4 regions of the Bradyrhizobium sp. 956_D2_N1_4 genome follow, and region 1 is predicted to be linked to each of the others. Evidence: riboswitches for the same ligand, from Rfam matches in the RefSeq annotation. Region 1 holds a riboswitch; each other region holds the start of a gene.
What was found. Region 1 has a riboswitch for cobalamin ahead of AB7535_RS16775 (ribonucleoside-diphosphate reductase subunit alpha). Riboswitches for the same ligand answer to the same signal wherever they lie in the genome.
Positions count from the first base shown of each region.

Region 1 (7,637 bases):
TTAAGGGTACCTGCGACCGCGTCGATCTCGATGATGTCGCCATCCTCGAGCAGCCCGATCGGGCCGCCGATGGCGGCTTCCGGCCCAACATGGCCGATGCAGAAGCCGCGGGTGGCGCCGGAGAAGCGGCCGTCGGTGATGAGCGCGATCTTGCCGCCCATGCCTTGGCCCGTCAGCGCCGCGGTGGTCTGGAGCATTTCCCGCATGCCGGGACCGCCCTTGGGGCCCTCGTAGCGGATCACGATGACCTCGCCTTCCCTGTAGGTGCGGTTCTGGACAGCCTCAAAGGCGTCCTCCTCCCGGTCGAAGCATCGCGCCGGACCGGTGAACCTCAGGTTAGACATTCCCGCGACTTTCACGATCGCACCTTCTGGCGCCAGATTGCCCTTCAGACCAACCACACCACCGGTGACGGTGATCGGCTTGTCTGCCGGGTGCACCACATCCTGGTGCGGATTCCATTTAACGCTTTTGAGGTTTTCGGCGATCGTTCGACCGGTGACCGTAATGCAGTCGCCGTGGAGAAATCCGTTGTCGAGCAGCGTCTTCATCAGAAGCGGTATGCCACCTACTTCAAACATGTCTTTGGCGACATAACGGCCACCCGGCTTCAAATCCGCGACATATGGTGTCTTTTTGAAGATTTCGGCGACGTCGAACAGGTCGAACTTAATGCCGCACTCATGCGCGATCGCCGGCAGGTGCAGTGCAGCATTGGTCGAGCCGCCGGACGCCGCGACCACGGCGGCGGCGTTCTCCAGCGCCTTCCGCGTGACGATGTCGCGCGGCCGGAGGTTGGAGGCGATCAGGTCCATGACCTTTTCGCCCGCGGTCGTGCAGAAAGCGTCGCGGATCTCATACGGCGCCGGGGCGCCGGCCGAGTACGGCAGTGCCAGGCCGATCGCCTCGGAGACGGTCGCCATGGTGTTGGCAGTGAACTGCGCGCCGCAGGCACCCGCCGAGGGGCACGCCACGCGCTCGATCTCGTCGAGGTCCTCGTCCGACATGGCGCCGACCGAGTGCTTGCCGACGGCCTCGAACATGTCCTGGACGGTGACCTGCTGGCCGCGGAAATTGCCGGGCAGGATCGAACCGCCGTAGATGAAGATCGAGGGCACGTTGAGACGGACCATCGCCATCATCATGCCCGGCAGCGACTTGTCACAGCCGGCAAGGCCCACGAGCGCATCATAGGCGTGGCCGCGCACGGTCAGTTCGACGGAATCGGCGATGCACTCGCGCGACGGCAGCGACGAGCGCATGCCGTCATGGCCCATGGCGATGCCGTCGGTGACGGTGATGGTGCAGAATTCGCGGGGGGTGCCGCCGGCGGATGCAACGCCCTTTTTCACCGCCTGGGCCTGGCGCATCAGGGAGATGTTGCAGGGGGCGGCCTCGTTCCAGCAGGAGGCGACGCCGACGAAGGGCTGGTGGATCTGCTCGGTGGTCAGACCCATGGCGTAGAAATAGGACCGGTGCGGCGCGCGCGTCGGGCCTTCCGTCACGTGACGGCTCGGCAGCCTCTGCTTGATGTCGGTCTTTGCGTCCATCGCAAACCAGTTTCCCCGGCCAACCCTTTCAGACCCGAAAAATCAGAGCCAAGATTTGAATCGACCTTGGGATTTCCCGTCCTTCGAAGACCGCCGATGCCCTTCAAACTTTAGAGCGATTTTATTCATGTTCGGGTGTGGCTAAAAAGCGGCGCTGATGCGAACGGACGGAGATAAGGGTTTAATCCAAGATGAGTGTTGCAGGGACAGCACAATCGTTACCGGGAAGACACGGGTTGGCTTACTGCGATACCCTCGTGATTATGACAATTCACAACCTGAGATTTCAAAGCCGCTCCGGCGCTCCCCAGCGCGGGTCTCGGGAACGGAGCGTGCCTCACCTGAGTCGCGGCGGCCCGCAGTACCAACCCCGTCATCCTGAGGCGGGAGTGATGAGCGCGAAGCGCCCAGCTCAAACCGTCAGGTCGAGCCGCATGAACTGGTTGTGCGGGCTTGCCTCATAGTCGGCGAACGGCGCGCAGGAGACGAAACCGGCGCTGCGATAGAGCGAGATGGCGGGCGCGTGCAGGGCCGCCGTGCCGGTCTCCAGGCTGAGGTGCACGTAACGCCGCCTGCGGGCTTCAGCGATGATATGGCTCAGCAGTGCGCGCCCTACCCCGGTGCCCCGCGCAGCCGGCGCGGCACGCATCGACTTCACCTCGCCATGCGTATGATCCAGCTCCTTCAGCGCACCGAACCCGAGCAGGACATCGTCCTGCCAAGCCGTCCAGAAGGTCACGGTGGCAGCCGAAAGGCCGGTGGCATCGAGAGCGAAGGCGCGCTCGGCCATGACGCTGCGCAGCTCCTCGAGATGATGTGCCAACAAGTCGGCGACATAGGGCGCCGTCGGATCGTCTCGTCTGATCTCCACCTCATCCCCCTGCTGTCGCACGCGTGCCACCGTTTAAGCACAGGTGGCACGCCCGCGGCATAGTCATGATCGGTGCTATTCCCAAGTCAGCGCACCACCATTCTGGTATTCGATGACGCGGGTCTCGAAGAAGTTCTTCTCCTTCTTCAGGTCCATCGCCTCCGACATCCACGGGAACGGGTTCTCGACCTCGGCGAACACCGGAGCGAGCCCGATCTGCGCACAGCGGCGGTTGGCGATGAAGTGCATGTACTGCTCGCACAGCGCCGCATTCAGGCCGAGGAAGCCGCGCGGCATCGTGTCCCGTCCGTAAGCGGCCTCCAGCTCGGCCGCATCACGGATCATGCCGCGAACCTCGTCCTGGAATGCCGCCGTCCACAGATGCGGGTTCTCGATCTTGATCTGGTTGATCACGTCGATGCCGAAGTTGAGATGGATGCTCTCGTCGCGCAGGATGTACTGGTACTGCTCGGCGATGCCGACCATCTTGTTGCGGCGGCCAAGCGACAGGATCTGCGCGAAGCCGGTATAGAACCACATCCCCTCGAACACGACATAGAAGGCGACGAGATCGCGCAGGAAGGCGCGGTCGCTATCCGGCGTCCCCGTCTGGAACGACGGATCGTCCAGGTGCTGCGTGTGCTTGAGCGCCCAGGCCGCCTTGTCCGTGATCGACGGCACCTCGCGGTACATGTTGAACAGCTCGCCCTCGTCGAGGCCGAGGCTTTCGACGATATACTGGAAGGTGTGGGTGTGCACCGCCTCCTCGAAGGCCTGCCGAAGGAGGTACTGCCGGCACTCCGGATTGGTGAGGTGACGGTAGATCGCCAGCACGATGTTGTTGGCGACGAGCGATTCAGAGGCTGCGAAGAAGCCGAGATTGCGCTTGATCGCGCGCCGCTCGTCCTCCGTCAGCCCGTCCCGCGACTTCCATAGCGCGATGTCGGCCTGCATCGAAACTTCGGTCGGCATCCAGTGATTGTTGCAGCCTGAGAGATACTTCTCCCAGGCCCATTTGTACTTCAGCGGAAGCAGCTGGTTGACGTCGGCGCGGCAGTTGATCATCCGCTTCTCGTCGACGGAGACGCGGCCGCCGGCGCGGTCGATCGCACCTAGGCCGGTCGGGTCGGCCGGCTCGAGCTTGAGCTGGCTCTGCGGACGCAGTGCAGTGGCTAGACTTGAGGCGGCCGGAGCGGCTGCTGTGGTTTCGGTATCGGACCAGTCGAGCATCGTCATCTCCTCACTGGCACGCTTCGCATTCGGGATCGTCGATCCGGCAGGCCTTGATGCCGTCGAGGTCCGGTGCCGCTGCGGTCGGGATCACGATCGGCGCGTGCGACACCGCCACAGACGCGGACACCGCATTGAGCTTTCCGTCGGTGCCCTTCAACGTCGATTTCTCGACATGCGTGGCGCTGCGCGAGCGCAAATAGTACGTCGTCTTCAAGCCGCGCCGCCAGGCCAGCCGGTAGAGCGCGTCGAGCTTCTTGCCGGAGGGATTGGCGATGTAGAGGTTGAGCGACTGCGACTGGTCGATCCATTTCTGCCGGCGCGCGGCCGCCTCGATCAGCCAGGCGCTGTCGATCTCGAAGGCGGTGGCGTAGAGCGCCTTCAGATCGTCAGGAACGCGGTCGATCTGGCCGACGCTGCCGTCGAAATATTTGAGGTCGGAGACCATCACCTCGTCCCAAAGCCCCCTCGCCTTGAGGTCGCGCACCAGGAACTCGTTCACGACCGTGAAGTCGCCGGACATGTTCGATTTCACGAACAGGTTCTGATAGTTCGGCTCGATCGACTGCGAGACGCCGCAGATGTTGGAGATCGTCGCCGTCGGCGCGATCGCCATGACGTTCGAGTTGCGCATGCCGCTGGACGTGACCTTCTCGCGGAGGCGATCCCAGTCGAGTGTTGCGGAGCGATCGACGTCGAGACCACCGCGCGCGTCGGCGAGAAGCTGGATGGAGTCGAGCGGCAAGACGCCCTTCGACCACAGCGAGCCCTCGAAGCTCGGATAGCGTCCGCGCTCCGCGGCGAGATCGGACGACGCTTCGATCGCGTGGAACGAGATTGCCTCCATGCTGGTGTCGGCAAACGCCACTGCCGCGTCGGACGCGGTCGGAATGCGCTGGACCTGAAGCGCTTCCTGAAAGCCCATGAGGCCGAGCCCGACGGGACGATGACGCATGTTGGAGCGACGCGCCTCCGGGATGGTGTAGAAATTGATGTCGATGACGTTGTCGAGCATCCGGACGGCGGTGGTCACCGTCCGCTTCAGCTTGGCCTGGTCGACACCATCAGGCCCGACATGGTTGAGCATGTTGATGGAGCCGAGATTGCAGACCGCGACCTCGTCGGCGGAGGTGTTCAGCGTGATCTCGGTGCAGAGGTTCGACGAGTGGATCACGCCAACGTGCCGCTGCGGCGAACGCAGGTTGCAGGGGTCCTTGAAGGTGATCCAGGGATGACCGGTCTCGAACAGCATGGTCAGCATGCGACGCCAGAGGTCGCTCGCGCGCACGGTCTTGAAGACGCGCATGCCGCCGGCTTTCGCCTTGGCCTCATAGGCCTCGTAAGCCGTCTTGAACGCCCCGCCGTATAGATCGTGCAAATCGGGCGTCTCGTCGGGCGAAAACAGCGTCCATTCGCCATCGGCATCGACGCGCTGCATGAACAGGTCCGGCACCCAATTGGCGGTGTTCATGTCGTGGGTACGACGGCGGTCGTCGCCGGTGTTCTTGCGCAGGTCGAGGAATTCCTCGATGTCGACGTGCCAGGTCTCCAGATAGGCGCAGACCGCGCCCTTGCGCTTGCCGCCCTGGTTGACGGCAATCGCGGTGTCGTTGGCAACCTTCAGGAACGGGATGATGCCCTGGCTCTCGCCGTTGGTGCCCTTGATGTGGGCGCCGAGCCCACGGACCGGCGTCCAGTCGTTGCCGAGGCCGCCGGAATATTTTGCCAGCAGTGCGTTGTCCTTGATCGACTTGAAGATGCCGTCGAGGTCGTCCGAGACTGTCGTGAGAAAACAGGACGACAATTGCGGACGCAGCGTACCCGAATTGAACAGCGTCGGCGTCGAGGCCATGAAGTCGAACGATGACAGCAGATCGTAGAACTCGATCGCCCTGGCCTCTCGGTCGATCTCGCGCACCGCAAGACCCATCGCGACGCGCATGAAGAAAGCTTGCGGCAGTTCGATCCGCTTGCCGCGGACGTGCAGGAAGTAGCGGTCGTACAGCGTCTGGAGGCCGAGGAACTGGAAGTTCAGGTCGCGCTCGGGCTTGAGTGCAGCCGCGATCCGGCCGAGGTCGAAGCGGGCCAGTTCAGGATCGAGCAGTTCGGCAGCGATGCCGGTCTTCACGTAGGCCGGGTAATATTCGGCATAGCGCACAGCCATATCGGCCTGCGAGGCGAAGGTCGGCCCGGCATGGACATAGGACAGCACCTCGCCGCGGAGCTTGTCCAGCAGCAGGCGCGCACTGACATAAGCATAATTCGGCTCCTGCTCGACCAGCGTGCGTGCGGCCATGATCGAGGCCAGCGTCAGTTCGTCCTGGCTGATGCCGTCGTAGAGATTGCGGGTGGTCTCGGTGAGCACGGGTGCCGCGGAGACGCCGTCGAGACCGGCGCAGGCTTCGCCGATAATCAGCGCAAGCCGCTTGGTGTCGAGACCAACGCGCGAACCGTCGGCGAGCGTGACATGAAGTGCCGGCGCGACAGCGGGCGTCGCTTCCGCGGCCGCCTCCTCGGCGCGCTGGCGCGACCGCTCCTCGCGGTACAGCACATAGGCGCGTGCGACCTTGTGGTGCTCGCTCCGCATCAAGGCGAGCTCGACCTGGTCCTGCACATCCTCGATATGGAAGGTGCGTCCCTCGCCTGCCCGCCGCATCAACGCAGCGACGACTTCGGCCGTCAGCTGCTCCACGCTCTCATGGACGCGGCGCGAGGCGACCGCACTGGTGCCTTCGACCGCAAGAAACGCCTTGGTCATGGCGACCGCGATCTTCGCGGAATCGAACGGCGAGACCTTGCCGTTGCGACGGATGATCTGCATGGCCGGCTCGCTCGAAGCAGGCGCAAGCGATTGTGGACGCAAATGAACGATGGGTGCGGAAGCGGTGTCCGCGTCGTGCAGGTTGAGTGACATCAAAGGGCCCCGTGATGCGCGCGTTGTGTTTGAACGGGGCTGTAAGGAAGGACGCTGCAGAAACGCCGGCGGCAGAGTTGCCGGGCGGTGCGTGCAAGCGACCGCCGGACACCCCGCCCGTGGACGTTCAGATCGTCGCGGCAGGTCTCCTGGCTCGCAGGTCGTCGCCCACTTCCCGTCTTCCCGGCGCGAAAGGCACCAGTGACGATTGTTCGGAAGCAGCTCGCTGCTGACAGTTGCGGGGGCAGCGCCGGAATTCCGCGCTCTCGCGCGGTTCACCGGCTTCCCTCTTAGCCACTAAATCTTGCGATCCAGCGGAACCGTGACGCCCACATGTGGTGACATATGCAGCCGGGTGTCAACGATTCGTTGCGGGCCGGAAGCGGTGTTCCCTGTGGAATGCGGGAGTTCCCGCCTGGCTCGCGCAACCCTTGGGATGACGCACATCCAGCATTACGCGTTCCGCATCGCGCGCCCGAACGGATCGACCAGGCGGACGATCTCGCAGGCGGCGACGAGGCCGGCGAGCCAGACGGCGCTGGTCAGCCCGATGCGCGTCACGATGGCCGCAGTGAACGCGCCCTCTCCGCCAAGGAACGGCGTCGCGGCAAGCAGCGCGAGCTCATAGGCGGCGTAGGCGGCGACGAGCGCGATGGCCAGCATCAGCGGCGTGCGGCCCTGCGGCAGCAGGCGGAGAACGGTCGATGCCGCTGCCGTCGACAGCAACGCGGCAGCACCGATGACAAAGCCCCAGGCGATGGTGCTGCCATCGATGGGATAGTGCAGCACGCCAAAGCCGATGGTCTGGTTCACGAGCCAGGCGCCGGTGACGACGAGCAGCGCCGGACGCATCGGCAGCATCGCGGCGGCGACGACGGCGAACGCCGCAAACGGCGTCGCGCAGGCAAGCGCGAAGCTCGCGAGCGCGCATGACACCGTCAGCAGTGCAAAGCAGAACATCGGCGCGATGCGCGACGCGACCGGATGAAGGCGGAAACGGTCGGCGTGGGGCGGCAGGATGGTGACAGTCATGGAACGATCTCCTTGTGGGATTTGTAGCACAATTTTGCTG
Region 1 covers NZ_CP197237.1:3,569,511-3,577,147, forward strand. Annotated here, with positions in the region: gene ilvD (dihydroxy-acid dehydratase) at 1-1,550, opposite strand, end outside; gene AB7535_RS16765 (GNAT family N-acetyltransferase) at 1,963-2,421, opposite strand; gene AB7535_RS16770 (ribonucleotide-diphosphate reductase subunit beta) at 2,497-3,651, opposite strand; gene AB7535_RS16775 (ribonucleoside-diphosphate reductase subunit alpha) at 3,662-6,565, opposite strand; cobalamin riboswitch at 6,688-6,905, opposite strand; gene AB7535_RS16780 (hypothetical protein) at 7,019-7,597, opposite strand.

Region 2 (7,385 bases), 1.9 Mb from region 1:
GCCTGAGCCAAGCTCACGCGCCAGCACCGAGATCGCGGCACCGCCCGAGGCAAAATTCGCCATCATCGCGATGGTCACTCCTTGCGGATAGGCCGACACGCCCTGCGCGACGATGCCGTGATCGCCGGCGAAGACGATGATCGGCACTCGCGCAGCGCGCGGTTGCTCGGTCGCCTGCAGGCCCGCAAGCTCGACCGCAAGCTGCTCCAGCCGGCCGAGCGCGCCGGCCGGTTTTGTGAGTTGCGCCTGACGCGCGAGCGCCGCCTCGCGATGGACAGCGGAGACCTCGGGGCATTTCCGGGTGACCCATTCGGGGAGCATGCTGCCTCGCTTACGGCCTGCGCTTGAGAATGTAGCTGTCCATGATCCATCCGTGCCGCTCGCGCGCATCCTGTCGCGCGGCGACGATGCGCGGGCCGATCTCGGCCAGAACGCCCGACATGACGATCTGATCGTGCATACCGAGATAGGCGCCCCACCAGATGTGCAGCCCGGCTGGATCGAGCGACTGGAAAGCCGTGCCGCCGTCGAGCATCACCACCACGGTATCGACGCCCTGCGGCCAGCCGCCTTCGCGCAAGCGGCGCCCCGTCGTGACCAGGAAGGGCTCGCCGATGTCGTTGAGCGGCAGCGCATGCGCCGCGCACAGCGCCTGGATCGAGGTGATGCCCGGCACGACCTCGATATCAGGCAAGGGATCGAGCCGCCGCGCAATGCGCAGCGAGGAATCGTACAGCGAGGGATCGCCCCAGATCAGCAGCGCGACCTTGCCTTTACCTTCGAGATGGCTGGCGATCGTCCGCGACCACGCCGCGGCCACGGCATCGTGCCAGTCGTCCACGCCCTTGTGATAGTCCGCTTCACCGGCATCGCGCACAGGAAGATCGAACTCGGCAATGCGCGTCGTTGGATTGGTGAGTACATCCGCGCAGATCGTCCGCCTGAGATCTGCGAGATCGGACTTCGCCGTCCCCTTGCGCGGGATCAGGATGAGATCGGCCGCGTTGATGGCTTGAACGGCGGCGCGCGTGAGCTGCTCGGGATCGCCGCAACCGATGCCTATCAGGGAGAGTGTCAGCATCGTGAGTGCGAAGGGCGGCCATCACGGCCGCCCGTTCGCTTGTCTCTCAAGCCGCGTTATGCAAACGCGGGGTAACGAGGCCGGGCGCGGTGACGCCGCGCAGCGACTTCGCCAGCGCCAGCACACCGAGGTCGGCCAGCGGCTCGATCACGATGACGAGCGCGTAGGAGGCCGCGAAGGTCGCGATGTTGACGAGGTTGGTCGCACCGAAGCCCGAGCCATAGAGCGCCCAGAACGCAACCCAGGCGATGACGCCGGCCTGATACGTGGTCGACAGCGCCAGCGCCTGGCGATACCTGAGATCGACATAGGCGGTGTTGCGGGCAATGATCCGCGCGGCGATCGCCTGGATCCCGAACAGCGGCACCAGCAGCGTGGTGACGTTCATGCCGAATTGCGGCAGATCGGGCGGCTCGAAGAAGATGCCCTGGAACAACAGTCCGAACGCAAGGCCGAAGGCCGCGGGCGCTGCCCCAAACAGCAGGAACAGGGTCGAGCCGAGGATGAAGTGCACCTCGGAGACGCCCACCGGGAAGTGCGGCAGGATCTCGAAGAAGACGAAAACGAGGCCCGTGGTGGCGAGCGTCCGCGCCGCGAACGACGTGATGCCCTGCTCGCGCACGGTCTCGACCGCGAGCTTCAGCGCAACGCCGCCGACTGCGATGCCGGTTGCGTAACTCAACACGAGCTTGGCGCCCGATACGACTCCGGGTTCGATATGCATGGTTCAGTTCCTTCCTGCCGTCACACCCGACGGCCTTGGCCACAAGACATGCACGGCCGGTCTCCTGGCTCGCGGTTCACTGGGGTTCTCCGGCCTTCCCGGGCCTTGCGGCCCAGTGGCTGATCGGAGTCCCTCACCGCTTACAGTCGCGGGGGCGGCTGGGGTTTTGGGCGGCGCAACTGTCCGCCCACCCCCATTCCCGATTATGCTCCGGCGGTTTGCGCCGCCTCGAGCACCATGCGTCTCCTGTGTGCCCCTTTCGCCAGCCGGGCGTCAAGGGGCGAAGGGCGGCCGGGACGGTCCTGACGGATAATCGCCCGCCAGCGCGCCAAACAGGATCACCGCCGCCGTCGAGGCCGCGCCGCCCCGCGCAAGCTGTTCCGCCAGCTCGGCAATGGTGGTGCGGACCAGCCGCTCGTCGGGACGACCGAGGGATTCGGCGAACAGCGCCGGGGTATCAGGGGCGAGGCCGTGCTCGATCAATTTTGCGACAAGCGCCGGAAAGGTGCGCCGGCCCATATAGACGACGGTGGTCGCTTCGGGATCCGCCAGCGCCGCCCAGTTCAAATTCTGCGGCAGCTCGCCGGTGACATCGGCCCCGGTCACGAACTGCACCCGGCGCGAGGTGTGGCGCCGGGTCAGGGGAATGCCGGCTTGCGCGGCGGCGACACAGGCCGAGGTGATTCCGGGAATGATCTCGTAGCCGATGCCGGCTTCGCGCAGAGCCTCCAGCTCCTCCTCGAGCCGGCCAAAGATACCGGCATCGCCCGATTTCAGCCGCACCACACGGACGCCGGCCGCGGCGTAATCGATCAGCAGGCGGTTGACGTGGTGCTGCTTGGTCGAGGGCCGCCCTGCCCGCTTCCCGACCGCGACGAGATTGGCGCCGGGCCGGGCCAGATCGAGGATCGCGCCCGAGGCGAGGTCGTCATAGAGCACGACGTCGGCATCGCGCAGCCGCGCGGCGCCTTTGAGCGTGAGGAGCTCGGGGTCGCCGGGGCCGGCCGAGATGAAAGTGACAAAACCGCTCACCGATCCTCCGCGATCAGATGGAAGAACGTGCCGGTGGCTTGTCCCCGCCGCGAGCCGGTCTCGGCGATGATCGCGCCTGTTGCATCGTGCACGACCGCCAGCGGCGTATCCGGCTGCGCGACAATCGTCGAATAGTGGAACTCGTGACCGCGCAGGCGCGCGCCGACCTGATGGCCCGGCATCGGCGCGGCGAGCGCAGCGAGACGATAGCCGAGATGCATGCGGCGCTTGGCAAAGCTCGTCTCCAGTCCGAGCAGGCCCGTCATCTCATGACGGACGCCGTCGGCGTCGGTCAGAGCGGTTCCCAGCACCATATAGCCTCCGCATTCGCCGTGCACCGGCCGTGTGTCAGCGAAGGCGCGCAAGCCGCTGCGAAAGCGCGCATTGGCCGCGATCGTGCCGGCATGCAGTTCGGGATAGCCGCCGGGCAGCCAGCAGACATCGGCGCTCGCGTCAGGCGCTTCATCGGCAAGCGGCGAGAATGTCGAGATCTCGGCGCCGGCCGCGCGCCAGGCCTCCAGCATGTGCGGATAGATGAAGGAGAACGCGGCATCGCGGGCCAACGCAATGCGCTGCCCGGGCGGCGTCACGTTCATGCCGTTTGCCGCCGGTTGCGGCGAACAGCTTGCTGCCGCCCGCAGCACCGCATCGAGATCGACATGCTCGGCGACGAAGCGCGCGGCTTCGTCGATCAGCTTGCCGATCTCGGCCTGCTCTTCGGCCTGCACCAGGCCGAGATGCCGTTTCGGCAGGCTGATTTCTGCATGACGCGGCAGCGCGCCGAACACGGCGATGCCGGCGTCGTTCAGTGCACGCCGCACGAGATCTTCATGTCGCGGGCTGGCGACGCGATTGAGCACCACGCCGGCAAGGCGCACGCCGGCACGATAGTCGCGAAGGCCTGCGGCGATCGCCGCCGCCGTCTGCGCCTGTCCGGAAGGATCGATCACCAGCAGCACCGGCCAGCCCAGCATCTCCGCAATGTCGGCGGTGGCGCCGGTGCCGGAGACGCCGCGCGCGGCGACGCCGTCGAACAGGCCCATCGAACCCTCCGCGAGCACGACATCGGCATCAGTGCCGCGACCCACGAGATGAGCAATCGTCCCGCGATCCATCGCCCAGCTATCGACGTTGACGGAAGCGCGCCCCGTCGCAGCGGCATGGAAGGCGGGATCGATATAGTCGGGCCCGCTCTTGAAGCACTGCACGTTCAATCCGCGATTGCGCCAGGCGCGCGCCAGCGCCAGCGTCAGCGTGGTTTTGCCGACGCCGGAGGCCGGCGCCGAGATGACAAGCCCTGCCGGCATCACGATGCCTCCGGAAAGCGCGGATCGGCGCCGACCGGCCGATAGCGCCGATCGTAATCGGCGGCATAGAGGCGGCTCTCGTCAAAATCCGCCGCTCCAAGCGTCTTGCCAACCAGGATCAGCGCGGTGCGCTCCATCTCGGTGCCGACGGCGGCATCGAGCGTCGCCAGCGTGGCGCGAACGATGCGCTGGTCCGGCCAGCTCGCGCGCCAGACGATCGCGACGGGGCAATCCGCGCCGTAATGCGGCGTGAGCTCGGCGACGACCTTGTCGAGCAGATGGATCGACAGATGGATCGCGAGCACCGCACCGGTGGCGGCGAACGCCGCGAGCTTTTCGCCCTCAGGCATCGCGCTGGCGCGGCCCGGCGTGCGCGTCAGCACGACTGACTGGGCAAGACCGGGCAGCGTCAGCTCAATCTCTAGTGCAGCTGCTGCAGCCGAAAACGACGGAACACCTGGCGTGACCGTGTAGGGAATACCGAGCGCGCGCAGGCGACGAAGCTGCTCGCCCATCGCCGACCAGATCGAGAGATCGCCGGAATGCAGGCGGGCAACATCCTTGCCGGCGGCATGCGCGGCGGCGATCTCCGCGATGATCTCGTCAAGCGACAGCGGCGCGGTGTTGACGATCCGTGCACCGGGCGGGCAATGCGCCAGCACGCCCTCGGGCACCAGCGAGCCCGCATAGAGGCAGACCGGACAGGCCGCGATCAGGTCGCGTCCGCGCAACGTCAGCAAATCCGGAGCGCCCGGCCCTGCACCGATGAAGTGCACCGTCATGCGCCGTCTCCTTCCGCGATCGCGGCGGTCGCGGTGCGATCCCGCGAGACCGCCCGCGTCGCAATCAATCGCGCGCGAGGACCAGCGGCAACGAGCGCCGCGGCTTCGGCGACCGAGCCCGTGCCGAACTTCTCCGCGACGAGCTCCGATTGCGTCGGCGTCTCGATGCCGGCCAGCATGTCCGCCGGAACCGGCTTGATCGGCACGCCGCATTCACGCGCGAGCTGTTTGAGCGGCTCCGCGTCGGCCTTGTCGCTGACAGTCGCGACCGCCGCAAGGCCCTCGGGACCACCCGCCGCCAGCAGCGCCTCGCGCAGCGAAGCCAGCGTGACATCCTTTTTGAATCCGAGTCCGGCGACTTTCATCGAACCGCACTCCATTGCACCACGGGCCGCGACGCTTCCCAGGACCGGTAGCGGCCGAGCGGCGCGGCATGGGCAATCTCGACCCGCATCAATTCGCCGCCGTGGCGCTGGTGCAGTTCGCCGAGCAGCGCCTCCGTCTCCAGCGTCACCGCATGCGCGACGAGCCGCGCACCCGGCGCAAGCCGCGGCCAGATGGCATCGAACATCGCGATATCGAGACCGCCACCGATGAAGACGGCATCCGGCGCTTCCAACGCAGCAAAAGCTTTCGGCGCGCTCCCCGTGATGACAGTGATCCGATGCGCCAATCCGAACGCTGTTGCATTGCTGCGGATATTCGCGGCACGATCCTCGCGCGCCTCGATGGCGGTCGCCGTCCCGCCGCACAGCGCCCATTCCACAGAGATCGAGCCAGAACCCGCGCCGATATCCCACAGCCGCTCGCCGGGTCGCGGCGCCAGCGCCGAGAGCGCCAGCGCACGCACCGGCCGCTTGGTGATCTGGCCATCATGCATGAAGAGATCGTCGGTCAGGCCGGAGCTGCGGGGAATGCCTTGCCCGCCCCTCGCCTCGACGGCCACTGCGACCAGGTTTTCGGCGAGATCGCCCGCAAAGCTGTCGGCACGATGCTCAGCGATGCTTTCGCGCGGCCCGCCGAGCGCGGCGAGAGTCCAGAACGCCGAGGCGCCACAACCGCGCTCGCTCAGCCATTTCGCGAGATCACCGGCGGCCTTGCCGTCACGCACGAGGCAAATGATGCGCGCACCTTGCACGAGATGCGGTACGAGACGCTCGAACGGCGCGGCATGAAGCCCGAGACAGGCGATGGCTTCGAGGCGCCAGCCGAGCCGCGCGGCGGCGAGCGAGAAGGTCGATGGCGCCGAATGCGCGATCCACTCGTTGGCATCGAGCTTCTCGGCGACACTTGCACCCGCGCCGTGCCAGAACGGATCGCCGGAGGCGAGTACCACCGTCGGCCGGCCGCGGCAGCTCAGCACGATGTCTGCGTCGAACGGCACCGGCCACGGACGACCGCGCCCCTCCACGTCAGCAAACGCGAGATGACGCTCGCCACCAAAAACAGTTTCTGCCTTGGCAAGCGCCTTTCGGCTTGCCTCGGACAGCCCGGCAAGGCCATCTTCGCCGATACCGATGATGGTCAGCCAGGGATCAGCCATGACGCGCGCCCTCATTCTGGGCGGAACCGCCGATGCGAGCTTGCTCGCCGCGGAAGTCGCACGCGCGCGCATCGACGCCGTGTATTCCTATGGCGGCCGAACCCGCGCGCCCGCCGATCAGCCGCTGCCGACCCGCATCGGCGGCTTCGGCGGCGTGAGCGGGCTTGCCGACTATATTCGCCGTGAGCGCATCACGCATGCGATCGACGCCACGCATCCCTTCGCTGCCGAGATGAGCCGCCACGCGGTCCAGGCGTGCGCGCAAACGGGAACGCCGCTGATCGCGCTCGAGCGCGCGCCTTGGACGAAGGCGCCCGGCGACACCTGGATCGAAGTCGCCGACGTCACCGCCGCGCTCGCTGCGCTGCCCGAGACGCCGGCAAAAATGTTCCTCGCCATCGGCCGGCAGCACATCGCGCCCTTCGCGAGCAAGCCACAGCACACCTACACGCTGCGGTTCGTCGATCCGCCCGAAGCACCGCTGCCCTTCGCTGCGGACGTGATCGTGTCGCGCGGGCCATTCACGTTCGACGGCGAGCTCGAAATGATGCGCACGCGCGGCATCGCATGGATTGTCGCCCGCAATTCCGGCGGCGACGGCGCACGCGCCAAGATCGACGCGGCCCGCACGCTCGGCCTGCCCGTGATCATGATCGCGCGGCCAAAACTGCCCGAACGGTTGCGGGTTGAGAGCGTGGCCGAGATCATGCAGTGGCTCGGTCATCGCGCCTGCCTCGGGGCATAGACCCAGCGGCCGACGCGGCGCGTCTGCGAGTTGCCGACGATCACAAGCGTGCGCATGTCGGCCATCTCAGGCGTCGCTTCGTTCAGCGTGACGGTCTCGATCCTTTCATCAGCGGCGCTGATCGCGCGCGCGAAGATCACGAGGCGCTCGCCGCAGCCGGTGTCCTTCAAC
Region 2 covers NZ_CP197237.1:1,632,428-1,639,812, reverse strand. Annotated here, with positions in the region: gene cobT (nicotinate-nucleotide--dimethylbenzimidazole phosphoribosyltransferase) at 1-321, opposite strand, end outside; gene cobF (precorrin-6A synthase (deacetylating)) at 332-1,081, opposite strand; gene AB7535_RS07400 (energy-coupling factor ABC transporter permease) at 1,128-1,805, opposite strand; cobalamin riboswitch at 1,843-2,060, opposite strand; gene cobA (uroporphyrinogen-III C-methyltransferase) at 2,079-2,837, opposite strand; gene AB7535_RS07390 (cobyrinate a,c-diamide synthase) at 2,834-4,144, opposite strand; gene cobM (precorrin-4 C(11)-methyltransferase) at 4,144-4,926, opposite strand; gene AB7535_RS07380 (cobalamin biosynthesis protein) at 4,923-5,291, opposite strand; gene cbiT (precorrin-6Y C5,15-methyltransferase (decarboxylating) subunit CbiT) at 5,288-6,469, opposite strand; gene AB7535_RS07370 (cobalt-precorrin-6A reductase) at 6,468-7,214, shown strand; gene cobJ (precorrin-3B C(17)-methyltransferase) at 7,190-7,385, opposite strand, start outside.
Region 2: another riboswitch for cobalamin. It lies ahead of AB7535_RS07400 (energy-coupling factor ABC transporter permease); the one in region 1 lies ahead of AB7535_RS16775 (ribonucleoside-diphosphate reductase subunit alpha).

Region 3 (7,637 bases), 1.9 Mb from region 1:
CATCTATCGCGGCAGCGCGACCGATGAGCCCTGGCTCAACGAAGGCGCGCGCGATCCGCTTGCCGCGGACATCAGCCAGGGGTTAACGATCTACCGCCGCGCCATGCTGCTGCTCGCCGGCCTCCTTGCGATCCTGGCCTTCGCGTGAAAGAACGGGGCATGCGCGAGCACGGTGGAAATCTCGATCTGGCCCAGCAGCGTTTTGGCGGGCGCGCGGAGGACTGGATCGATCTGTCGACCGGGATCAACCGCCTGCCTTATCCCGTGGGTGAGGTGAGCCCGCGCGCATGGAACGCGCTGCCGTCGCGCGCTGAGATCGAGAGCCTGCATCAGGCGGCACAGCATGCCTACGGCACAAGCGCGCCGATCGTCGCAATGGGCGGTGCGCAGGCCGCCATTCAATTGCTGCCGCAACTCGCGCCAGTCGGCCGCGCGCGCATCCTCGGGCCGACTTACAACGAATATTCCGGGGTCTTGTCGGCTGCAGGCTGGGATGTCCAGGAGGTCGGCGAGCTCGACGCGCTGGCGGGCACAGATCTCGCCGTCGTCGTCAATCCCAACAATCCCGATGGCCGGCGTTTTGCGCCAGAGGATTTGCTGGCGCTGCTGCCGCGCGTCGGCCGTCTCGTCATCGACGGGAGTTTTGCCGATGCCGCCCCGCAGCTGTCGCTCGCATCCGAGGCGGATCGGCCTGGACTGCTGGTCCTGCGCTCCTTCGGCAAGTTCTATGGTCTTGCCGGCCTGCGGCTTGGGTTTGCGCTCGGCCGTGCGGCCGACATCGCCAAGCTCGCGGCGATGTCGGGGCCATGGCCGGTGTCGGGAGCTGCGATCGCGATCGGCTGCCGCGCCTTGCGCGACGACGCCTGGGCCGAGGCCACGTCCGCGCGGCTCGCACGCGACTGTGCCCGCCTCGACGACATCGTGCAGTCGCAAGGCTGGCGGCTCGTCGGTGGTGCGCCGCTGTTTCGTCTCTACGAGACGCCTGATGCGCTTGCTGCGCAGGAGAAACTGGCGCGTAGCCAAATCTGGTCGCGCGTATTCGCGAAAGAGCCGGCATGGCTGCGCCTCGGGCTTCCCGGCAGCGAAGCCGAATGGACGCGCCTTGCCGAGGCGCTAGCGCGCTAGCGCGAGCAGGCCGCCGACGTCGAGATGCTGTTCGATGTGATCGGCGAGGGCGTCGAGCGCGCTCTCGACCCTGCTGTGATAAGGCTCGTCGCCTGCCGGAATGTCGAGCTTTGCGAGATACGCCTTGCGGAAATCATCCGACGTGAACAGGCCGTGCAGATAGCTGCCTTGCACGCGGCCATCGCGTGAGATCGCGCCTTCGGGCTCGCCGTTCAGTTTCGCAAACGGGCGGGCGCGATCCGGTCCGTCGGTGCGGCCGATGTGGATTTCGTAGGCGTCGATCGGCTGGTCCGTGGCGGCATGCACGGCCGCGACGCGCGTCAGTGTCTTCTGCGGGCTCATCATGGTCGCGACGTCCAGAAGTCCGAGACCCGACGTGTCGCCGGCAGGGCCTTCGATGCCATCGGGGTCGGCGACGTTGCGCCCGAGCATCTGATAGCCGCCGCAGAGGCCAAGCACATGGCCGCCGCGGCGGTGATGCGCCAGGAGATCGATGTCCCAGCCCTGCGCGCGCAGGAAGGCGAGATCGCCGCGGGTGGACTTCGAGCCGGGGATGATGACGAGGCGGACGTCGCCGGGGATGGCTTCGCCCGGCCGCACCATCACGAGATCGACGCCAGGCTCGAGCTTCAACGGATCGAGATCATCGAAATTGGCGATCCGCGACAGCGCGAGGCAGGCGATCTTGCACTGGCCCGGCTTGCGCGCGTCGCTCAGCCCCAGCGCATCCTCGGCTGGCAGCTCGCCGGCGCGCGCGAACCAGGGCAGCACGCCAAGGCCGCGCCACGCGGTCTTCTGCTCGATCAGCTTGTAGCCGTCGTCGAACAGCGAGGGGTCGCCGCGGAACTTGTTGATGACGAAACCCTCGATCATCGCGGCATCGTCGGGGTTGATCACCGTCTTGATGCCGACGAGCTGGGCGATGACGCCGCCGCGGTCGATGTCGCCGACCAGCACGACCGGCACGTCGGCCTTGCGTGCAAAGCCCATATTGGCGATGTCGGCCTTGCGCAGGTTGACCTCGGCCGGGCTGCCGGCGCCTTCGACCAGCACCAGATCGGCGCGCGCTTTCAGCCGCTCGAAGCTTTCCAGCACCGCGCCCATCAGCGACGGTTTCATCGCCGCATATTCACGCGCCCGCGCGGTCGCGATGCGCTTTCCCTGGACGATGATTTGTGCGCCGACATCGGTCTCCGGCTTCAGCAGCACCGGGTTCATGTCGGTGTGCGGCTCGACGCCGGCGGCCAGCGCCTGCAGCGCCTGGGCGCGACCGATCTCGCCGCCGTCGACGGTGACGGCCGCGTTGTTCGACATGTTCTGCGGCTTGAAGGGCAGCACGCGCAGGCCGCGCCGCGTGAAGGCGCGCGCGAGGCCGGCGACGATGAGCGACTTGCCCACGTCCGAGCCGGCCCCCTGGATCATCAATGCGCGCGCCATGGTGTTTTCAGAATCTGGCGTCGTCAGAACTCGACGCCGGCTTGCGCCTTGATGCCGGAGCGGAAGGGGTGCTTGACCAGCGTCATCTCGGTGACGAGATCGGCGATCTCGATCAGCTCGTCCTTGGCGTTGCGCCCGGTGAGCACGACATGCGTCATCGGCGGTTTGTGCGTTTTCAGAAAGTCGACGACCTCGGCGATGTCGAGATAGTCGTAGCGCAGCGCGATGTTGATCTCGTCGAGCACGACCATGCGCAGATTGGAATCTGAGATCAGCTCCTTGGCCTTCGCCCAGCCGGCCTGTGCTGCGGCGATGTCGCGGGCGCGGTCCTGCGTCTCCCAGGTGAAACCTTCGCCCATCGCATGGAACTGGCAGAGCTCGCCGAAATGGCCGGTGAGCAGGCGCCGTTCGCCGGTGTCCCAGGCGCCCTTGATGAACTGCACGACCGCGCAGGGGAAGCCATGGGCGACACAGCGGACGATCATGCCGAAGGCGGAGGTGGACTTGCCCTTGCCGGCGCCGGTGTGGACGATGATGAGGCCCTTTTCGCCGCTCTTGGTCGCCATGATCTTGTCGCGGGCGACCTTGATTTTCGCCATTTTCGCGGCGTGGCGGGCGTCGGTTTCCTCGGCCGTTTGGGTATCCGGTTCAGGCGTCATCTGACAGGGTCCTTCGGCTTGACAAGAGGCGGCCGGGGGCAAATGGTGGCCCGGCGTTGGTTCCTGTCCTATGACAGGCGAAGAGGGAATGCGATAGGGTCCGAATCGACAAGATTCGGCTCCAAACTGCAGCCGCCCCCGCGACCGTGACCGGAGAGATGCCCGAAGCCACTGATCCCCCAGGGGATCGGGAAGGCGGGGATCGAAGGGCCAAAAGCCCTGCTCCGCAAGCCGGGAGACCTGCCAGCGCGGACGAGTTTTGGACCGGCGGACGGGGTGTTCCGCGACGGGGAAACGGACCTTCGGGGGAATGGTCCGTGTGCCTCTTCGCCTCCCGCTGTTTATCCTGGAAGAGGCGATGACCGTCACACTTCACGTCTGTATTACCTGCCGTGCCGGCCAGACGCTCGACGAGGGTGAGACGACGCCCGGCAAGCGCCTGCATGGTGCGATCCTCGACGCCGGCGTGCCCGAGGGCGTCAATGTGGTTCCCGTCGAATGCCTGTCGGCATGCAGCCAGGGTTGCTCGGTTGCGCTCAGCGCGCCCGGCCGCTGGTCCTATGTCTATGGCCGTCTGTCAGAGGCCCATGCGAGCGACGTGGTCGCGGGTGCTGCGGCCTATGCCGCCGCGCCCGACGGCCTCGTGCCCTGGCGCAGCCGTCCCGAAATCTTCCGCAAGCAGTCGCTTGCCCGCATTCCCCCCATTGCCGTGTTGCCGGAGGCCGCCGAATGAACTCGCTCGCAAAAGTCCCTGTGACGGTGGTCACGGGTTTTCTCGGCTCCGGCAAGACCACGCTGATCCAGCATCTGCTCGCAAACCCTGACGGCAAGAAGCTCGCCGTGCTGGTCAACGAGTTCGGCAGCGAGGGTGTCGACGGCGAGATCCTGAAATCCTGCGCCGATGCGAATTGCCCGGAGGAGAACATCGTCGAGCTCGCCAATGGCTGCATCTGCTGCACCGTTGCGGACGATTTCATTCCGACCATGGAAAAGCTCTTGGCGCGGCCGGTGCGGCCCGATCACATCCTGATCGAGACCTCGGGCCTGGCGCTGCCGAAGCCGCTGCTGAAGGCGTTCGACTGGCCGGAGATCCGCTCGCGGATCACGGTCGACGGCGTGATCGCGCTGGCCGATGCCGAGGCTGTTGCCGCCGGCCGTTTTGCGCCGGACCCGGCTGCCGTGGAAGCGCAGCGCGCAGCGGATGGAAATCTCGATCACGAGACGCCGCTGTCGGAAGTGTTCGAGGACCAGATCGCCTGCGCCGACATCGTGCTGCTGACCAAGGCCGATCTTGCGGGGGCCGCAGGGATCGAAGCCGCCAAGGCCGCCATTACCGCCGAGATGCCGCGCCGCGTGCCGATGCTATCCGTCACCGATGGCGCGATCGATGCGCGTGTCATCCTCGGCCTTGGCGCCGCCGCAGAGAACGATCTCGCCGCGCGCCCCTCGCATCACGACGGCGAGGAGGATCACGAGCACGACGATTTCGCCTCCGTTGTGATCGATCTTCCTGAAATCAGCGACATCGACGCACTGGTCGCGTCGGTGCAGCGTCTTTCGCGCGAGCAGAACGTGCTGCGCGTCAAGGGCTATATCGCGGTCGCGGGCAAGCCGATGCGCCTGTTGCTGCAAGCGGTCGGCGAGCGCGTGCGCCACCAGTTCGACAAGCCCTGGGGCGCAGCTCTCAGGCAGTCGAAGCTTGTCGTGATCGGCGAGCACGGCGATATCGACGAGGCCGCGATCAAGGTCGGACTTGGGCTTTCAGGATCTGGTATCTGATGCACGTCGTCTTCCGCGAGAGCCGCGGTCTCGAGGAGACCGCGACGCCAAGGGACATCGGCCAGGACCCGGCCGATCTCGTGGTGCTCTCGTACTCGGATTCCGACCTTGCCGCGTTCGCGGCCGGCTGGCGGCGCGGCCGTAACAGCCTGCCGTCGCTGCGGCTCGCCAATCTCGCGGAGCTGCGTCATCCGTTGTCGGTCGACACCTATATCGAGCGCACGCTGTCGCAGGCGCGCGGCATCCTGGTGCGCCTGATCGGCGGTGAGTCCTATTGGCCGTACGGGCTCGCGGCCCTGCAGCAGCTTGCGAAGAACCGCAACATCGTGCTGGCCGTGCTGCCGGCCGACGGCCGCGACGACACGCGGCTCGATGCCTACTCGACCCTGCCGGTTTCGACGCTGCGCCGGCTCAAGGTGCTCTGCGACACCGGCGGTCCTGTTGCAGCCCAGGCCGCGATCGCGCAGCTCGCGTTGGCCTCGGGCCTTTACGCAGGCCCGGTCGTCGGCGAGATGAACCTGCCTGAGATGGGCTTTTACGATCCCGCGCGTGGCGTCATTGCTGCGCCGATGGCAGGCGAGGGAAAGCCGCTCGCGTTCGTGACCTTCTATCGTTCCTATCTCACCGCCGCGGATACCGGGCCGGTCGACGCCCTGATCGCGGCGCTGCGCGAGCGCGGCTTTGACGCGTACGGCGCGTTCGTCACCTCGCTGAAGGCTCCGGGCGTTGCGGACTGGCTGCGGACCTATTTCGCGACGAATCCTCCGGCCGCGATCGTCAACGCGACGGCGTTCTCGGCGATGGGCGACGACGGCACGACACCGTTCGATGCTGCATCATGTCCCGTCTTCCAGGTCGCGCTCTCATCGGCACGGCGCGAAGACTGGGCGGAGTCGCTGCGCGGCCTGTCGCCCGGCGATCTCGCGATGCATGTGGTGCTGCCGGAGGTCGACGGCCGCCTGTTCGCGGGCGTGGTGAGTTTCAAATCGGCGGCGGAGCGCGATCCCGATCTGCAATTTTCGCATCTGGCGCACCGCCCTGACGAGGAGCGCGTGAACGCCGTCGCCGCGCGCGTTGCGGCCTGGCGGCGCCTCGCGGAGACGCCAGCCGCCGAGAAACGGGTGGCGCTCGTGCTCTCGAACTACCCGGGCCGTCCGCATCAGATCGCGCATGCGGTTGGTCTCGATGCGCTGGCGTCGGTCGAGGCATTGCTGTCTGACCTGACCGAGTCCGGCATCGATGTTGCGCCGGTTCAGGCGCTCGGCGAGACGCTGCTCAAGCAGAACTTGACCTGGAGCGTCGCCGACTACCGCGCGGCGCTCTCGCGCTTGCCGCAAGCCTTGCAGGATGATCTCGCGCAGGCCTGGGGCGCGCCGGAGGATGACCCGAGCTGTCGCGACGGTGCATTTCAGTTCGCGGCCATCGCAAGTGGCCAATCGATCATCGCGGTTCAGCCCGAGCGCGGCGATGCGACCACGCGCGATGCCGACTATCACGATCTCGCCCGCACGCCACGCCACGCCTATGTCGCGTTCTATCTCTGGCTCCGGCAGCAGGGTTTTGACGCCGTCGTGCACATGGGCGCGCATGGCACGCTGGAATGGCTGCCCGGAAGATCCGTGGCGCTGTCCTCACATTGCTGGCCGGAAGCCCTGATCGGCGATCTGCCGGTCATCTATCCCTTCATCGTCAACGATCCCGGCGAGGCCGCGCAGGCCAAGCGGCGCTTGGGTGCCGTCACCATCGGCCATCTGCCGCCGCCGCTGGAACAATCCGCGGTGCCGGACGGCCTGCGCCGGCTCGAACGTTTGCTGGACGAATATTCGACCGCCGATGGTCTCGACCCCGCCCGACGTCAGCGTCTGATCGCCGCGATTCGCGACGAAGCGCGTGCGGCAGGGCTCGAAGACGATCTCGGTCTCGATGCATCGGCTGCACCGGCGGAAGCGATCCCGCGGATCGATCGCTTCGTCTGCGATCTCAAGGAGAGCCAGTTCGGCGACGGGTTGCACGTGTTCGGCCGCGGCACCTGCGCCGACGCGGAGCGCGATGCGTTGCGTGCCGCGCTAGCGGGACAGCGCGTTGCGCCGGGGCCATCGGGCTCGCCGTATCGCGGACGCCAGGACGTGGTGCCGACCGGACGCAATCTCTTTGCCGTTGATCCGCGCGCGGTGCCGACGCCGTCGGCGCATGCGCAAGGCATCAGGCTCGCGGAAGAGCTGCTGCGTCGCCATTTGCAGGATCACGGCGACTGGCCGAAAGGCCTCGTGGTCGATCTCTGGGGCTCCGCGACGATGCGGACCGCCGGCGAGGAGTTTGCCATGGCGCTGCATCTCGCCGGCCTTGCGCCGCGCTGGGATCACGCCTCCGGCCGCGTCACCGGCTATGACATCATCGCACCGACGGAGCTCGGGCGCCCCCGTATCGACGTCACGCTGCGCGTGTCGGGCCTGTTCCGCGATGTCTTCTCCGGCCTTGCGCAATTGTTCGAGGCCGCCGCCGAGGCGCTCGCAACGCGCGAGGAGGAGGGCGACGAGAATCCCTATCGTCACCGCGCCTCGCGTGTGTTCGCGCCGCGCCCCGGCCAATACGGCGTGGGTCTGTCCGCGATCCCCGATGCCTTTACGGCCGAGACGC
Region 3 covers NZ_CP197237.1:1,621,122-1,628,758, forward strand. Annotated here, with positions in the region: gene cbiB (adenosylcobinamide-phosphate synthase CbiB) at 1-148, shown strand, start outside; gene cobD (threonine-phosphate decarboxylase CobD) at 160-1,125, shown strand; gene AB7535_RS07325 (cobyric acid synthase) at 1,114-2,562, opposite strand; gene cobO (cob(I)yrinic acid a,c-diamide adenosyltransferase) at 2,586-3,221, opposite strand; cobalamin riboswitch at 3,262-3,483, shown strand; gene AB7535_RS07335 (DUF1636 family protein) at 3,580-3,954, shown strand; gene cobW (cobalamin biosynthesis protein CobW) at 3,951-5,000, shown strand; gene cobN (cobaltochelatase subunit CobN) at 5,000-7,637, shown strand, end outside.
Region 3: another riboswitch for cobalamin. It lies ahead of AB7535_RS07335 (DUF1636 family protein); the one in region 1 lies ahead of AB7535_RS16775 (ribonucleoside-diphosphate reductase subunit alpha).

Region 4 (7,637 bases), 1.9 Mb from region 1:
ATCAGCATTGGCGCCCGGCCGCCTCATAAGTGAGCGCAGAGCTACACCGAAAGGCGGCCGGCGAAAAGAGATCAATGATGCCGCAGCAGCGCGAGGATGGTATGCGCAACAGACGACATGGCGTCGTCCCGATACGATTATTTTTCCGTCACACCAGGCTCGACTTGCCGCGGCTCAGCACCTCGCCCGCGCCCTTGTCGCCGACGATCCTGCCCTGCTCGTACACCACGCGGCCCCGCGCGATGGTGGTGACAGGCCAGCCGGTGACGTCAAAGCCCTCCCACGGCGTATAGTCCGCGCCGTGGTGCAGGTCGGCCTGCTGAATCGTCTTTGTCAGCTTCGGGTCCCACAGCGCGATGTCGGCGTCGAAGCCGACGCCGATCGAGCCCTTGCGCGGATAGAGCCCGTAGATCCGCGCATGATTGGTCGCAGTCAGCTCGACGAATTTCTGCAAGCTGATCCGCCCCTTCGAGACGCCTTCGGAGAACAGGATCGGCAACCGGGTCTCGACGCCCGGGATGCCGTTCGGCACCCAGCGGAACGAGGTGCGTGCATTCGGCGTCAGCTTGCCCTTGGGGTCGTCGTAGCGGAACGGGCAGTGATCGGACGAGAAGGTCTGGAACACACCGGTGGTGATGCCTTCCCAGATCGCCTGCTGGCTTTCGGCATCGCGCGGCGGCGGCGAGCAGACATACTTTGCGCCTGACATGTCCATGTTCAGGCCCTTCATGTCGTCGGCCGTCAGCGTGATGTATTGCGGACAGGTCTCGGCATGCACCGGCAGTCCGCGCTGCTGGGCCCAGCGCACCTGCTCCATCGCCTCGCGGCCGGAGACGTGGACGATCATGATGGGGACGCCGATCACCTCGGCATGGCTGATGGCGCGATGCGTCGCCTCGCGCTCGACGGCCTCCGGCCGCGACACGCCGTGATAATAGGGCGCGATATGGCCCTCGCGTTCGAGCTTGGCGGTGAGGAAACGGATCGCGTCGTAACCCTCGCAATGGACCATGACCAGCGCCTCCTCGCGGCGCGCGACGTCGAACACTTCCAGCAGCTGCTTGTCGCTGAGCACGAGGTCGTCATAGGTCATGAACACCTTGAACGAGGTGTAGCCATCCTTGACGAGAGCCGGCAGCTCCTGCCCGAGCACGACTGCGGTGGGGTCGGAGATGATGAGGTGGAAGGCGGTGTCGATGTAGCACTCGCCCTCGGCGAGCTTGCGGTAGTTCTCGACGCAGGTGCGCAGCGACGTCCCCTTCTCCTGGAGCGCGAAGGGTAACACCATGGTGTTGCCGCCGGCCGCCGCCGCGCGCGTTGCCGAAGCAAAATCGTCGGCCATCACGACGTCGGGGCCAGAGGCCTGGGAGATGTGGACGTGACTGTCGATCCCGCCCGGCAGCGCCAGCAGCCCCGTCGCGTCGATCTCGCGCGCCGCGCCTTCAATGCGGTCGGCGATGCTGACGATGCGTCCGTCGCGAATGCCGATATCGGCGCGAAATTCGTCGCTGGCCGTCACGATGGTGCCGCCGCGAATGGCGAGATCTAGCTGCGTCACAGGTGTCTCCGTCACTTGATGATCGCTGATGTCTGGAAGATCCGGCCCCACGCCGTAAGGGCCGCGATGTCGCCACCGGCGAGTTCGAGCGTCCGCCACAGCGTGACCGCGACCGAGTCCAGCACGGCGATGCCCAACTCCCGTTCGAGTGCTGCAGCCAGCGCGGCGCCGTCGAGATTGGTGCAGAGAATGACGACGGCATCGGCGCCGTCCGCCGCGACCGCGCGGATCATGTCGGCGATCGTCGCGGGCGTGACCTCACCGAAGGAAAAGTTATCGCGCAGGCCGAGATGCCGCTCGGCGTGAGGGGCGATCCCCTCCTCGGCCCAGACATCGCCGATACGCCGTTGCACGTCGTCCGTATAGGGTGAGACCAGGCCGACGCGTCCGGCGCCGAGCGCCCGGACGGCGTCGATGCAGGCGAGCGTGGAGGTCGTCGCCGGGATATCGGTCCGCGCCGCGATCGCTTCGCACAGGCTCCGGTCGCGGCCGGTACCGAGCCAGCTTGCCGACGTGCCGTTCCAGGCAATGGCATCGACCTTGGCGTCCGCCAGCAGATCCGCCGCCGGCAGCATCACCGAGGCATCGAACTGGTTCAGCGCCGCGGCATCGAGCGCGATCTCGGTGACGCGGAAGCGCGAGAAATGAACGGTGACTCCGGCCACGCCATGCAGCATGGAATTGGTGACGGGCTCCAGCACCGAGTTGGACGACGGGGTAATCATGCCGAGGCGCTTGCGCTGAATTGACATCGATCACGATCGCCCCATTGAGAGAGCGCACCGCTGCGCCCCCTCGGAGGATCATCCGCGCCTGCCATCGCCCGCGCAACCCGCAATTTGCATGGCGCATATGATTTGTTCGATACGCAGCTCAAGCCGCGAAGGTCGACCGCAAGCGCCGCCAGCCGATGACGATGCCGGTGACGGAAAATGCCAGCCCCAGCAAGCAGAGCCCGACGACCAGGATATCGCGCAGACGCGGATGCGCCATGAGAACGGGAAAATCGAGCGTGTGAAGCGCGCTATAGAACCAGCGATAGGCGCGCCGCGAGGCATCCAGTCTTTGCAGCACGCGGCCGTCGGCACCGTCGATGTCGAACCAGAGGTCGCCGCATCGGGAGCGATAGACGGGCGCTCCGGGGACAACGGAGTGCGCGGGATAATCGTCATTGTCGGCTAGAACGGACGGGGCGCCACAGCCCGGCGCAAGGCGCGTCGTCAGGTCATGGACATCCCTCTCGCCGAGGAATGCCACCTGGCGGCTGCGGATCGCCTCCCCCGTTTTGGTCAAGGCCTGACTGGCGAGGCCGGTACGGTCGCGCCGGTAGACAACACCGTTGACGGCGAACCATTCGACTTCGCGAGCCGACGGCTGACCGACCGGTGGGGCCGTCGTCCAGTCAGGCGCGGCATACACCACGCCCGCTTCGGTCGGGGTCAGTTCCCCGCGCGAGAACAGCCGGCCGTGATCCATCGAGAGCCAGCCACTGAAACTCCAGGTCAGCACGAAAACGGTCGCGACGAGACCAATGATGTGATGCAGGGCGTGCCAGCCGCGATAAGGCGACGAAACCCCGCGCCCTCGAATCCTGATCCTGATAGTTCCAAGCACCGCGCCGAGCGTCGCGGCGATAAAAGCCACCAGCGACAATGTCGAGACCACCCGATCCCAAAGGGACCAGTTGCTCCTCAGGACCGTCGGATAGATCCAGTGCAGGACGCTGCCGGCCCAATTCCAGCCGCGTTCGCTGCGGGTCGTATCCAGCACGACTTCGCCGGTGCGCGAGGAGACATAGACCTCGGTTCCGGCCGCATCGCCAAGAGCGACGCGCAACAGAGGCCGGTGTCGATCAAAGCCGTTGGGTACGCTCCATTGATCATAATCCGCGCCCGAAATCATCGACGCCCGCGCGGCATCGAGCCCGCGTTGCCGGGCATGATCCCGCGCGATACCGACCGCGACGTCGGCGGACGTCACCGATGCATCCCGTCCGTCGGAGGCATGGACCGCACGCACACGCGACGGGTTCGACACGACATAGACCGGCCCGTCGCTCCGCTGGACCAGGCGAACGCGCGTGGCGTCCGCGATCCCGCTCGCGGCGACGGCCTCCGCGACCGCAATCCTCACCGCTCCGCCAGCCACCGGCGCGAGCCCGGCAAAACGTTCCGCTTCCGCCAATGACGGAAACGGGACGAAGTGCATCACGATTCCGCTCGCGAACCACATCGCGAACAGCAGGCAGAACGCGATCCCGAGCCAGCGATGCAGCAGCACGATCGCGTTCATCATGTGGTCAGCGCCCTACCATTTGAACGCGGCCGAGAGCTCATAGGTCCTGGGCGCACCGAGCAGGATCTGGTCGGGATAGAACGGATCGCCCCAGATCGCGTAGCGCTTGTTGGTGATGTTGCGCACGCGGAAGCCCAGACGGGCCTGGTCGACCGCGTTGAACACCGTCTTCGGGATGTCGACGAAGGCGTAGACGTCGGCGACGGTGTAGGCCTTCATCGTCACGACGTTGGCATCGGTGTTGTAGCGGTCGCCGACATAGCGGCCCGTGATGCCGAGCTCCACCGGCCAGGGCGTGAAGAACCGGTACGACGCACCGGCATTGGCCACGACACGCGGCACGTTCGGCGGCGTGTTGCCGGAGAACGAACCACCGGCAAAATTGTAGTCGGCATAGCGTGCATCGACATAGGCGATGTTGCCCCAGAGCCGCAGGGGATCGATCGGGCGTACGGCCGCGGCGAGCTCGACGCCCTTCGACTCCTGCCGTCCCGCGATGTTGAGCTGCATGCCGCCAGCCGCCGCATAGACGTTCTTGCGCTCGATATCGTAGGCCGAGAACGACCATTCCGCCCTGTTGTTCCACAACAGATGCTTGACGCCCGTCTCATAGGTGCGCGAGGTCGTCAGGTCGAGCGGCTGGGCTGGCCCAAGCAGGAAGATGTTGTTGGCTGAGACGTCAGCACCGGTCGCGTACTGACTGAAGAAGGTCAGGCCGGGAACGGCGTCCCAGGTATAGCCAATGCGACCCGTCGTCGGGACCCAGGACTTCGAGAACGGGAAGTTCGCCTTTTCCAGCCCGGCGGCGTCGGTCGAGTTGCGGTCAAGCCCGATATGCTCGACGCGGAGGCCGCCGACCAGCGCGAAGGTTCGCGTGAGCTTCACCCGGTCCTCGAACGACAGCGCCTCGTTGTCGATGCGCGCGGTCTGCTGCTGCGTCGTGAGCAGGCCGTAAAGGCCACCGTCGGGATTGACGAGCGAGACGTAATCGTCCGGGAAGTTGGCCGCGCCTGGCCTGACGAAATCGAGATAGCTGGACGAAAGTGTCGTGACCAGGCGGTTGTCGAAGCCTGCGATATTAGCGTCCCAAATCAGGTCGGTAATGTTGCCGACAAGGCGTTGGCTATGTGCAACATAGAAGCGCTCGCGATCGACCATGTTCGAGTTGGGCAGGCCCGTACTGGCATTGAAAGCCTCGATCTCGTTGTTGAACCAGGTACGCTCCGCGCCATAGGCATAGGCTTGGCTCTTCAGCGTCAGGTCAGGCGCCAGCTTCAGTTCGAAGCCGCCGCGCAGCCACACCTCTTGTGCCACGTTGCGGTTGTCGAGAACGTTGTAATTGGTGTTGAAGGTACGATCGTCGATCGTGATCGCACCGAGATTCGTTTTGTTGAAGTTCGAGACGTAATTGCCCGAAACAATCCCGCTCGTCGCATGCGAACTGCTGAAGGCGACCGGTACCAGCGGTGCGCCCCAATAGGCCTTCGAGCGATCTTCCCGGTACTCGATCGCGCCCCAGATCTTGAGGCTGTCGGAGATGCGGTAATTGAGCTGGCCAGACACATCCAGCGTCTTGGTATTGGTGTCGTCGGCAAAGCCATTGAGCGAGGCGCGGCTGATGTCGAAGCGGTAGTCGAGCCCCTGCAAATTGGTGCTGCCGCCCGAGCCGTAATGGACGCCGAACGAGTTGAGCGAATCCCAGGAGAAGTCAGCGTCATTCCGGATCGGCCCGGTGTGTGGCTGCTTCGTGATCAAGTTGATTGCGCCACCGGCGGCACCTTCGCCCGACATTAGCGAGGCCGGACCTTTCAAAAATTCCACGGCTGCGAGATTGGCCGTATCCGTGATCCGCGAGGTCATGTTCTGCGGACCGATCTTGATGCCGTTGTAGAGCATGTTGATCTGGCTGTTGGTGAAGCCACGCATGGAGAAAGCCGCGGGCTCGGCCGGATTGTCGCCGGAGGTGACACCGACCGCGCCCTGCGCAACCTCCGACACGGTGCGATAGCCCTGCTCCCGCGTGGTCTCGGCCGAGATGACCTCGACGGTCGCGGGTGTCTCCTGCACGGTCAGGCCGAGGCGCGAGGCGCTCTCGGCAACCACATTGGTGTTGAGCGGCGTCTGCGCCGCCGCGGTCGGCACGACGGGCTTGGCCGCGGCCGATGCGGCCGCTGGCCTGCGCGATGCTGCGCGGCGTGGGCTCTGCGCGTCCCGGGCCGCCGGCTTTGCCGGTTTGCGGGATTGGGCGGGCGACACCTCGACCGGCGGCAGCGGCTCGCGGGCCTGCTGCGCCAGCGCTGCGGGCAGATCGGCGACTGCAAATGAAGTAAGCGCGGCGGAAGCGAGCAGGAAGCAACGCGGTCGTACAAGACGAATGGAAGACACAGTTCGGGACCTCGGTATGACGTCAGTGGCACGTCACAGCGAACCAGGTCCCACCTCCGGCCTTTGAGCCTTCCGATGAAGCCGAATGTCTGTACTCCCCGACCGACATCTTCGCGTGTGACCACGGCTGACGGCAGGTCTCCTGGCTCGCGGGTCAGTACCTTGCATCGCCTTCCCGGGACCGAGATACCCAGTGGCTCGTGACGCAAGATTCGCCGCTTACAGTTGCGGGGGCAGCCGCGGCATTGGGGACAAAATCCCCGCACCGCATTCCCTTTTCATCCCCACTCGGGGAAACCGTCAAAGCCATCTAGGATTACCGACAAGACAGAGTCAATGTGCCGGTGCGACGTTATTACCACCGCGACCAACTTCCTTGGAGATAGGTATGGAAGGCGAGACCTTCCTCTGGCTGATACGGCATGCGCCCGTCGACGGCGTCAAAGGGACGATCCATGCGGCCGACGCGCCCGCCGATCTCGGCGATCGCGTGCAACTGGAGGCGTTGCGGCAGAGGCTTCCGCCAGATGCTGCGAGCTTGGCGAGCCCGGCGCGACGTACGGTTGAGACGGCGCGCGCGCTGGGACTCGAACCCGCGTTGGTGCCCGAATTAAGTGAGCAGGATTTTGGCGACTGGACCGGCCGGCGGCATGACGAGCTCGCGGCGACCGGCGGCGAGACCTATGCGCAGTTCTGGAGCGATCCGGCGCACGGGCGGCCGCCGGGCGGCGAAAGTTTTGAGGATCAGGTCGTGCGCGTCCGGCTGGGTCTCTCGCAAATCGGCGCCGGCTCGGCAACGCTCGTCGTTCACTCCGGCACCATCCGCGCCGCGCTCTGCATTGCGCTGGATCTGACACCACAAGCGGCCCTGCGCTTCGTGATCGATCCGTTGTCACTGACCCGGATCGACCGGCTCGCCACCGGCTGGCGCGTCGTCGCGGTCAATCAGCGCGCGGCTTGAGCCGGGTCAGGCCGGGCGATCCGGCACATTGGCCTGCGCGAAGGTCGCCATGCCGTTGTGAAGGCTGCACGCGAGCCGCACCAGCGGCAGCGCGATGGCCGCACCCGATCCTTCGCCGAGCCTGAGATCGAGGCTGATCAACGGCTGCACGTTCAGCGCACGCAACACCAGCCGATGCCCCTGCTCCGCCGATTGATGCGACGGCAGCAGGAATGGCTGGCACGACGGGTTCAGCCGTACCGCCGCCAGCGCCGCCACCGATACGATGAAGCCATCGATCAACACGGGAACGCGGGCTTGCGCAGCCGCAATGATGGCGCCGCAAATCGCCGCGATTTCGAGGCCGCCGACGGCGCACAGGATTTTTTCCGGCGAAGCGCCCGCAATGCCGTGATGCGCAATCGCCGCATCGATCACACCCGCCTTGTGCGCGCGGCC
Region 4 covers NZ_CP197237.1:1,640,113-1,647,749, reverse strand. Annotated here, with positions in the region: gene hydA (dihydropyrimidinase) at 149-1,558, opposite strand; gene AB7535_RS07430 (maleate cis-trans isomerase family protein) at 1,570-2,310, opposite strand; gene AB7535_RS07425 (PepSY domain-containing protein) at 2,432-3,853, opposite strand; gene AB7535_RS07420 (TonB-dependent receptor) at 3,866-6,238, opposite strand; cobalamin riboswitch at 6,354-6,555, opposite strand; gene AB7535_RS07415 (histidine phosphatase family protein) at 6,627-7,199, shown strand; gene cobT (nicotinate-nucleotide--dimethylbenzimidazole phosphoribosyltransferase) at 7,206-7,637, opposite strand, start outside.
Region 4: another riboswitch for cobalamin. It lies ahead of AB7535_RS07420 (TonB-dependent receptor); the one in region 1 lies ahead of AB7535_RS16775 (ribonucleoside-diphosphate reductase subunit alpha).